DNA from 3 places in the Rhizobium sp. CFBP 13726 genome. Region 1 is predicted to be linked to each of the others. Evidence: predicted binding sites of a transcription regulator. Region 1 holds the regulator's gene; each other region holds the start of a gene.
The links. Region 1 encodes LexA, which represses DNA repair genes until DNA is damaged. Its sites were predicted from a motif close to TGTTCNNNNTGTGTTCNG; they were not measured.

Region 1 (3,276 bases):
GATTGCCATCGCGTTGTCCAAGCCGATGCCGCGCTTGCCGGAGATCGACGTGCGGTTGGCTTTGTCGAAGGAGGATTTGTAGACGAGGCCGATGCCGAGCTTCTTGCAGAGTTCGACAAGCGTGCCGGCGATCATGAACGCATGATCGCGGCTTTCCATCTGACAGGGACCGGCAATCAGCGAGAGCTTTGCCGTGTTTGAGAAAACGACTTTCGAACTCCCCTCGCCCACGGACACTTCAGAATTGGCGGAGACTGTCATTTCACTATTCCTCGAAACCGAAAACCACACCTTGCCCCGGGGCTGCCGACACGATCACGCGGCCATCCCTGCGGATGAATGCGACGTCATTAGCAGCAAGGGTGATCTCTGTCACGGCGAGATCGGTGGTCTTGAAGATGATCCCGCGCGCAGCGAGGCGCGACGATAACAAGGGCTTCATCGAAGACCGGAACTCGTCGCTGAACGTGTCGTTGGATTGAATGCGGATGCTGGCATTGGCAGCTTCGATCCGCAGACCGTCTTTCCCTTGCTCGGGTTGCGTCTCGAACACGGTTTCGAGAAGCGGCAGAAACTCCAGCGGGTCATCTGCAGAAAAGACGATCTCTCGAAGGCCTGTAACGGCGTTTGCGTGCTCATCTAGACCACCGCGATCTGCCGGTAATGCGGCCATTCGCTGGCAGGAAAACAGCAAGATGTCATCGACCTCGGGGACTGCCGCGAACGCCAGACGGAATGAGACTTCGCTCTCCCCACCATCGGGCAACTGCATCGGGCGGGAGAACTGAAGCATCTCGCCCGCAGACATGTGCCCGTCCACAAAACGGCTATGATCGGCCGCTGCATCCTGCGTCCCGACGACCACCGCCGATAGACCTTCCCTTTTCCGCTGGCCGCGAAAGCGGATGTCGCGATCGGTGAACACGTTGCCTCGTTTTGCCGCAAGCGAGGCTTGCCGACGGTTCACAATGGCCAGTGGCTCGAGGTACGAGCCATCCGCGAAGAATATGCAGGCATTGGCTGTGCCGAAAGGGTGAACACCTTCAGGTGCCACAGTAAAGCCGAGAGCGGTCAACCTCCCCCGCGCTGACGCCAGATCTGCAACGGGCAGAACCAAATGATCGACTGACTTGTTACCCACTTACACCCCCAAAGTCTTATTCCGCAGAACATTGGCTATCGCGGGAAACTCGGCAAGTGCTGCGCACGAACTGAATACGTGATCGAACGCTGAAATGAGACTATTCTTGAGCAGAAATTTGGGGCTTGCGGAACACAGATAGAACATATAGCGTCCGTTCTGCATTTGTTTCCAATTCTGAGGGTCCCGTCCATGCTGACACGCAAGCAACAGGAGTTACTTCTGTTCATCCACGAGCGGATGAAAGAATCAGGCGTGCCGCCGTCGTTTGACGAAATGAAGGACGCTCTCGACCTTGCATCGAAGTCCGGCATCCATAGGCTGATCACCGCGCTCGAGGAGCGTGGCTTTATTCGCCGTCTGCCGAACAGAGCACGCGCGCTCGAAGTGATCAAGCTGCCTGACGCCTATGTGGCGAACCTTCATCCGCGACGGGGATTTTCTCCCAGTGTCATCGAGGGAAGCCTCGGCAAAACGCAACCGGTCGTCGCTCAGAAGCCGGCGCCGGTCATGGCGGACAATCCGTTCTCGACAAACATTCCGGTCATGGGTCGAATCGCTGCCGGCGTGCCGATCTCCGCGATCCAGAACAACACCCATGACATCGCCGTTCCGATCGAGATGCTGGGTTCCGGCGATCATTACGCGCTCGAAGTGAAGGGCGATTCGATGATCGATGCCGGCATCCTCGATGGCGATACCGTCATCATCAAGAATACCAGCACCGCAAGTCCAGGCGATATCATCGTTGCCCTTGTCGATGAGGAAGAAGCGACCCTGAAGCGGTTTCGCCGCAAGGGTGCCTCGATCGCACTGGAAGCTGCAAACCCGGCTTACGAGACCCGCATCTTCCCGCCCGACCGGGTGAAGGTCCAGGGCAAGCTTGTCGGCCTTATTCGCCGCTATCATTAAGAACGCTGTCATCCCGGAGATGCGCAGCAACAGCCTCCGGGATGCCAAAGTCGAGTTGTCGCGTTCGCCAGTCATAGAACCGGTGGACGGTCCACGGACGGCTTGAGGTCTGTGCGCTGTCTCGCATCGCCGCCGTAATCTTGATGTCTGGCGCTGTCGCGTTCGGAATAATGGTGATTTCCAGTGCGCCAGTCCGGCGCAACGTCCGCCCGCTGAGAAGCAAGGCGCCGGAGCGGCAAGTATCGAAGCGTGCGCCGGGCGAGACGATGATCCGACCGAAATCGCAGGCAAGACCGGTGTATCGGTTGTCTTCGATAGTGACGATCCGGATGTCCTGAGCAGTCTGCGCCGCGCACAGGATTTTCGGCAGACAGGCGAATCGTCCGGGCTTCAATGCTTGAAGAAAACCCCTGACATATTCGATTTCCCGGCGCGTCAAATCCGGTCGCGAATGTGGTCCAGATGGTCTGTCATCGCTTTTCGCAAGGCTGGCACCTCGCGCTGGTTCCGAAGAGGCAAGAACCGGCAAGGCGAGCGGTTGTTCTCCGGTCTCAAGCACCAGCGCTCGCCGCCATTGATCGTAGATAAATCCCGGCGGTCGGGTTCGATTGAGGGTGATCTTGTCATCCTGGATCACGCCGACCGATGCGCCGTCTTCGGATATGACGATATCAGGCCTCGGCGCCGAGCCTGAGCGGACCGCAAAGAGCAAAGCCACCGCCATGAACAGCGCGCCTGTCAACCTCAGCGGCGTGCGCAGCAGCGTCAGAAGCAGAAAGCCTGCCGTCGCCAGAGGCAGGAAAAGCGGGTTCTGCCGGCCGATGGCAATATCGCCGCCCCATGCGGCGACGATCTCGGCAATGCGAATGACGATCCGCAGCCCCTCGCCCATGATGAACAGAAAGGGAGCATCCAGCCCGAACGGCATCAGCAACATGCCAACAAGCCCTGCCGGCATCACCACGAAGGAAATGATCGGCATGGCCGCGAGATTGGCCGCGAGGCCGTAGGTGGTCAGATGGTGGAAATGCTCGATCGAATAGATCGACGTCGACGTACTGCCGATCAGCGACGTCACCACGATCCCGGCAATGAAATGGAACGTCGCCGCGACACCCGTTATCCAATGGTTGCTACCTTTTGTCTCCTCCTTTCCTTTCGCGAAATATCGCGTCCAGAGGGCGAACCCTGCCACCAGTGCCGCGGTTGCCGCAAACGACATC
Region 2 (3,276 bases), on a different contig from region 1:
CCGGATGCGAAGCAAATAAACGAGCGTTTACATTTACTTGCGCCTGGCGGCGGGACTTCGGCGACCGGTGATGTGCAATAGGCAATTTTGGGAAAATCCAGAAAAGACTATGGCGGCCGTCGCCTCCAGACGGAAAGACAAATTTCTAAGACCGCACCCAGCCCCGCTGTCGTCGTTTTCGGCAGTCTCCATTACGACATCATCGTCAAATGTCCGGTCCGGCACGGCCGCGCAAAGGCGAAACAGTCACCGGCTCCGCCTGGAACCCGGCATGTTGCGGCAAGGGCGGCAACCGAGCGGTTTCCGCAGCCAAGGCCGGCGTGCGCTCGGCAACCCCGTATTCGGACAACGTCGAGATCTGCAGCGGCGTCCCGGTCATGATGCCTGCGACGCGGACGCGGGTTTTCGCCTCAAGTCCGATCAGCAATACCATCTATGACGCCTTCAGGTTCGTCACCACTGTTGCTATCGAGCAGTGGCTCAAGTATTCCAAGCTGACAATCAATGGCGCCTCCAAAGCCTCTGCGATGACGGGGTGGCGCATCGGTTAGATCTTGAGTAACGATCCGCTGCGTTTCCCGGCAACTGAGACAGCGTCAAAAGCCGCCGCATGGTTGAACGGTTTTCCATATCGCTTTGCCTGAACGAAGTAGCTCTCTCGCTTATTCAAAACGGAGCCGTCCAGCGCAACACCACCGCTGTAAGACATATTGCGCAGAGATGGTCTTGCCTGATGCTTTGCTGAGACAATGTAACTGTCAAATGACCCGCGAGACAGTTCAGTTAAATGGGGACGAGCCATGCGAGCGAATGCGGAATCGACCATTTTAAGTTTTGTCGTCAGTCGACCTGATGGGACGACGTGCCCGAGCGAAGTTGCGCGCAGCCTTGCAAATGATCACAACGCTCCGCTTGAGTGGCGTGACTACATGCCAGCCGTCCATGAAGCGGTTGATGCCTTGATTGCGCGACGAGAGATCACCCTTTCTTGGAGATCTGTCGTAATGGGGGAGAGAGCCGGTCCCTACCGTATAAGTGCTCGCAAGCAAAATCTCTAATGCCGAGACGTCTGCGGCCACCTTTTTAGCGTCCTAAACAATCTCAATGACAGGAAACCGATCAAGCACATCCCGACCGTGCTGATAGTCGCGAGCCTACTTTTTCATCTCTATAAGCTTCGGGTCAGTAAGTTTGCGCGTAAGAGCCTTCCGGTTATCGAGACTCGGGGAGCTTAGTCGTTGCCCGATTGATGTAATCGACCAGCGCGCGGGCAGCGGCGAATGATTTTACTATTTCCTCGACAAGATTGGAGGACACGAGCATCTCGTCAGAAACGTTGCGACAGGCTCCGAAGTTTTTGAGATTGAAAAAGTCGAGCGCGTCGTGATTTCTGACGTACCCGCTGGCGCTCAAATCATGACCGCCCGTCAGACCATTTGGGAAATATGTCCGAAATAATGGACCCTCGACGATCCCTCTCCATTTGCCGGTGTGGCTTGCGATTGTTTGCCGCAAAATGCGGGCAAGCCGTGGCGGGGGTAGCAGCGCTCCGCCTCCGCTGTATGAGCTGTGCGGAGAGATTTGCATGTAATATGTCGCGGCTGCGTTCTTCGAAGGCGAAACTCGCAACGTGATGCAGCAGGTGCCTTTCGAGATAGACGCGGCACTCAAACATTTGCGGGGATCTCGGTTGGCCTCATCTACGCGCTTGTCGATCGACCCTGTGCTATTAGCTAACGCTAGGGTGAATTCAATTAAGTCGCGGCGCGCGCAATCAAGTCTAGCTCGGTTGTCGTCGAGCCACTCGGCGCCGTGATTACTGGAGGCTTCCTCTAGAAATTCAAAAGTCGATCGGTTGATCATCCACTGTCTCAAACATGGCAAACCCGCCTGTCATAGGGCAGGCGGAACGTAAAGTGAACAGAAATAGCTCGAGCGGACATGAAAAGAGGTTGAAGTCGGGTGCTTCCAATCGCTTAGTGCTTCCCCAGATAGGGTAGGGCTCGTGGAATTGCCACTTCGGTAACTGAGCGGCGAGTGGTTCGTTCGCATTTCGTAAACACGTTGAATAGGAGAGGATCCATATGGCGAGAATGGTCAAGAAAGCGGATCTGCCGATAAAAACGTGTGCGACATGCGGAAAACCTTTTGCATGGAGGCTGAAGTGGGCCAAGAACTGGAGCGACGTGAAGTACTGTTCTGAACGCTGCCGCCGCTCTAAGCTCAAGCCATTACCCACGTCATGATCACGTTGCTAGCATAATAAAGCGTGCAAGACCCGTCGAACGGTGGGTGTGTTGGCGCACGAGCGTATCGCGCCCTCGCAGAAACCTGAACGTGGCCGCAGCAACGGAGGCGAGGAACGTTTGCTCGTCGATCCTCCCAGCTGCAAGTGACCCTACCATATAGCTCTCGATTTGAAGGAGCCACTTACTGGGGACGGGCTTTTTCAAGATCATGCAAAGCCATTGGGTCCGGAGCCTCCTCAGCATCCCGCTGTAGGCGAGACCGTGAAGCGGATCTCCCATACGCTGAAGGCAACAAAAGCTGCCTCCGACGGTCACCTATTCCCTTCCAGAAAGGACGCGACGATGCGATTGATTTCGCCTCCATTTGAGGGCTTGACAGCCCGTCGCTCGTGCTAATACGTATTAGCTAATACGATTTAGCAAGTGTAGGGTCCGCGATGAACCGCAAGTCCACGGGTGAACATTCGGCCGCCGCTGCACCGACAAGCGCTGATGTCGCACGCCTCGCGGGTGTCTCCCAAGCGACCATTTCCCTCGTGCTCAATGGCCGGGATAGTGCCGTGCGCATTTCTCCGGAGACACGGGAACGCGTGATGTCCGCCGCTGCCCAGTTGGGCTACACGCCCAATCATGCCGCCAGAAGCCTGCGGCAGCGCAGCACCAAGATCATCACTTTCATTCTGCCGACCTTGGAGAATCCGTACTTCCTAGAGATCGCGAGTGCGGCGCAAGCGGAAGCCAGTTTGCGCGGATATTCGGTCACGATCATTTCGTCCCGCAACGAACTGAGCGAGTTTCACACTGCGCTCTTGTTGCAAGGGGCGGCTTACGACGGGATCATCGTCGCAGGACACAATAACTGCGCTGCTCCGGAACTACCTGCTCTCGTAAAGCGCGGTGTCGGCGTTGTCGTGCTGCAGGAGCCTAGCCCCGCACCGGGAATTCAAAGCGTCCGCGTCGATCTTGAGAGAGGTGGATATATCGCCACCCGCCACCTCATTTCGCTTGGACATCGGCGCATCGCACA
Region 3 (3,276 bases), 730 kb from region 1:
CATCGCCCGGATTGAGCGCTTCCAAGAGATGAAACGGCTGACGGGACCTAGTCCCGCCAGCCGTCCCGATAGACGACCTTGTCCACACCGGCAAACCGCCCCACCCGCTGCAGCTCGGCATCGAGCTTGTCCAGCCTGCCCGCGGATGCCCGGACACCCTTTTCCAGCCACAGCCGCCTGACATCCAGCACACCCGTTTTGCGCTCCGCCTTCATGTCGATGCGACCGATCATGCGGTCGCCTTCCAGAAGCGGAAAGACGTAATAGCCGTATTGCCGCTTCGGCTCGGGCACAAAGACCTCTATGCGGTAGAAGAAATCGAACAGCCGCACCGCCCGGTCACGGTTGCGCAGTAGCGGATCGAACGGGCTGAGCACCCTCACCCGTGCCGGCGGTTCTGGAATATCGCCGAGGTTTTGGGGAAAGCCTGAGAACGCGAAGGAAGCGCGCGGGCGGCTGTCGTCGGCGGTTTCGATCAGGACTTCGACGAGTTCATCGCGATGCGCTTTCACCCAGTCCCTCGCCTCTTCCGGCGTGACGATATCCCAGAAGGCAGCGAGTTCTCCCGATGTGGCAAAGCCGAGCTTTTCCATCGCGCTGCGGCAGGCCCAGTCGATGAAGTCCTCGTGGCTGACATCCGGTTCGTGATGGTGGGCGGCAATGACGCGCTCGGTCAGATCGTAGATCTTCTGGAAATTCACCCGGCCTGCAATCGAAAGCTTGCCGGTGTGCCAGTAATATTCGAGCGCCGTCTTGTTCGGGTGCCAGTTCCACCAGCCGCCGGACTTGTGATCCTCCATCTTCATGTCGCGCGACATGATCGCGCCGTTTTCCGAAATGTGCCGGAACGTGTCCTCGAAGGCGGAATCGAAACTCTCGCCATGCCATTTGCGCCAGCGCTCGGCGAGGATCGGTTCGCGGCGGCGGAAGCGGTGCTTCCAGTAGCGGAACAGACGCGCCGGAATGATCGAGGCGTCGTGGGTCCAGTGTTCGAACAGCTCGCCGTCTTTTTCCAAGAGCGACGTCAGGTGTTCGCGCCGATAGGTCTGGTTGCGCGAAAACAGGATCATGTGATGGGCGCGCTCTACGGTGGCGATACTATCCACCTGGACGAAGCCCAGATCATCGATCAGTTGCAGAAGACCGGCCTTGTTGAGCGCACGGGTCGGCGGTGCGGAAAGCTGCTGCCGTTCGATGAAAATCCATCTTGCGCGGGCATTGTTGATCAGAATCGCCATGGCAACGAGACTAGGGCGACAGTGGACCGGATGCAATGTTCACTTTTCATTCCGCCTTCCCGCTCTGCTCCCGCCGCGATATAGACCGTTCAGCAACCGAGGACCGGCATTGGACATCCATTTCGACAAGGCCGAAGCCCGCTTCGACGGGCGTGTCACGCTGCATCCGCTGACGGTGCGGCTGACCGAGCGCCGCATCGGCGTGATCGGCCTCAACGGCTCCGGCAAGACAACGTTTGCGCGGATGATCAATGGTCTGGTTTCTCCCGCGAGCGGCAATGTTGTGGTCAACGGCTTCGATACCAAGGCCGACACCGACCGCGCCCGCGCGCAGGTTGGTTTCATCTTCCAGAACCCGCAGAACCAGATCATCCTGCCGATCCTGAAGGAAGACATCGCGCTCGGCCTGATGTCGCGCAAGCTTTCGAAAGGCGAAATCGAGGCCCGCACGACGGCGATCCTCAAGCGCTTCGGCATCGGACATCTTGCCGACCGTCGCTCGCACGAGCTTTCCGGCGGCGAATTGCAGCTTGCGGCCTTTGCCTCGGTTCTGGTGACGGAACCGGACATTTTGATCATGGACGAGCCGACCAACCAGCTGGACCTGAAGAACCGCAACCTGGTGGCTCGAACGATCAGCGAGCTCCCCGAAAACGTCATAGTGCTCACCCACGATCTCGATCTCATCGCGGGCTTCGAGCGGGTTCTGTTGTTTGACAACAGCCGGCTTGCCGGCGACGGAAACGCTGCCGAGATCATTGCCCGTTACCGCGAGCTTGCCGCATGAAGACGCTTTACGTGGACGGTAGCGGCTTTCTGCACCGGCTTTCCGCCCGGGCGAAGCTTGTGCTGCTGGCTGCCGCAAGCCTTGCTCTGTTCCTCATCCAGTCGCCGTTAGTACTTGGCGTCGGTGCGGTCGCCAGCGGCCTGCTTTTCGCTTCGCTGCGAATCGGATGGCGGCAAACATGGCTGCGGCTGCGGGTTCTTTTCCTCACCATCGCAGCCGTTGCGCTGTTCACGCTGGTTTTCAACAGCCCAGTCGAGGCCGTCAGCGTGTTTTTCCGGCTCTCGGCGCTGGCGCTTCTTGCGTCCGCGGTGACGGCCACGACTACTACCGGCGATTTTATTACGGAAGTGACATTTGCGGCCACGCCGCTGGAAAAGCTCGGGCTTGTAAAAGCTGCGGATATCGGCTTGTCGATCGGGCTTGTGCTGCGCTTCATTCCGGAAATCCTGCTGCGTCACCAGGCCATCCGCGATGCGCATATCGCGCGAGGGTTGCGCCCTCGAACCCTCTCCATCATCGTCCCGCTGATCATCCTCACATTGAAGAATGCCGACGAGATTGCCAGCGCAATTGACGCCCGGGCAATCCGTGCGCAGAAGTGATACAGATTCAGTCGTCAAGGAATAGCTATTTGCCTACTCGTGATCTCGTTCTGGCCGCCCTGTTTGCCGCTATCATCATCGTGCTGGGACTGGTGCCGCCGGTCATGCTCGGTTTCATTCCCGTCCCCATCACGGCGCAATCGCTCGGCGTGATGCTGGCCGGCGTCGTGCTCGGCGCCAAGCGCGGCACGATCGCGGTCCTCCTGGTCCTGGTGCTTGCAGCGATCGGTCTGCCGGTTCTGTCCGGCGGCCGCGGCGGCCTTGCCGTCTTCATGGCGCCGACGACCGGTTATCTGATCGGCTGGGTGTTTGCCGCGATGGTAACCGGATATCTGTCGCAGATCATGGTGGGTCGCGACCAGGCGGGGCTGGTGCAGGGCGTGAACTTCTTTATCGCAGCCCTGATGGGCGGCGTGATCGTGCTTTACGGGATCGGCATCACCTATCTGGCGCTGATCACCGGCATGGGCTTCGTCAAAGCGTTTCTCGGCTCGCTCGCTTTCATTCCGGGCGACGTCCTGAAGGCTGTGATTGCGGCGCTCGCCGGTCGGGCCGTGATGGCAGGCTATCCGCTGCTGCCGCAGCGCGCGTAAGCGGTCAGTCGAGGAACTGATACAGCCAGTCGCGCAGGTCTTCGGGCAGCGCGGCC

Region 2: a site for LexA is predicted at 1,906-1,923, ahead of IFT66_RS17205 (DUF2461 family protein). Genes of this name have one in related genera too.
Region 3: a site for LexA is predicted at 1,275-1,292, ahead of IFT66_RS00740 (energy-coupling factor ABC transporter ATP-binding protein). Genes of this name have one in related genera too.

The regions. Positions count from the first base shown of each region.
Region 1 is NZ_JACYUU010000001.1:886,411-889,686, reverse strand. It holds gene kdsA (3-deoxy-8-phosphooctulonate synthase) at 1-261, opposite strand, end outside; gene IFT66_RS04380 (VOC family protein) at 266-1,141, opposite strand; gene lexA (transcriptional repressor LexA) at 1,334-2,053, shown strand; gene IFT66_RS04370 (ComEC/Rec2 family competence protein) at 2,034-3,276, opposite strand, start outside.
Region 2 is NZ_JACYUU010000004.1:72,871-76,146, forward strand. It holds partial or broken gene IFT66_RS23580 (ribokinase) at 142-332, shown strand; gene IFT66_RS23950 (DUF3253 domain-containing protein) at 801-1,058, shown strand; gene IFT66_RS17205 (DUF2461 family protein) at 1,213-1,863, opposite strand; gene IFT66_RS17210 (DUF2256 domain-containing protein) at 2,094-2,246, shown strand; gene IFT66_RS17215 (LacI family DNA-binding transcriptional regulator) at 2,687-3,276, shown strand, end outside.
Region 3 is NZ_JACYUU010000001.1:152,706-155,981, reverse strand. It holds gene IFT66_RS00745 (winged helix-turn-helix domain-containing protein) at 48-1,238, opposite strand; gene IFT66_RS00740 (energy-coupling factor ABC transporter ATP-binding protein) at 1,348-2,025, shown strand; gene IFT66_RS00735 (energy-coupling factor transporter transmembrane component T family protein) at 2,022-2,627, shown strand; gene IFT66_RS00730 (biotin transporter BioY) at 2,657-3,220, shown strand; gene IFT66_RS00725 (acyl-CoA thioesterase) at 3,225-3,276, opposite strand, start outside.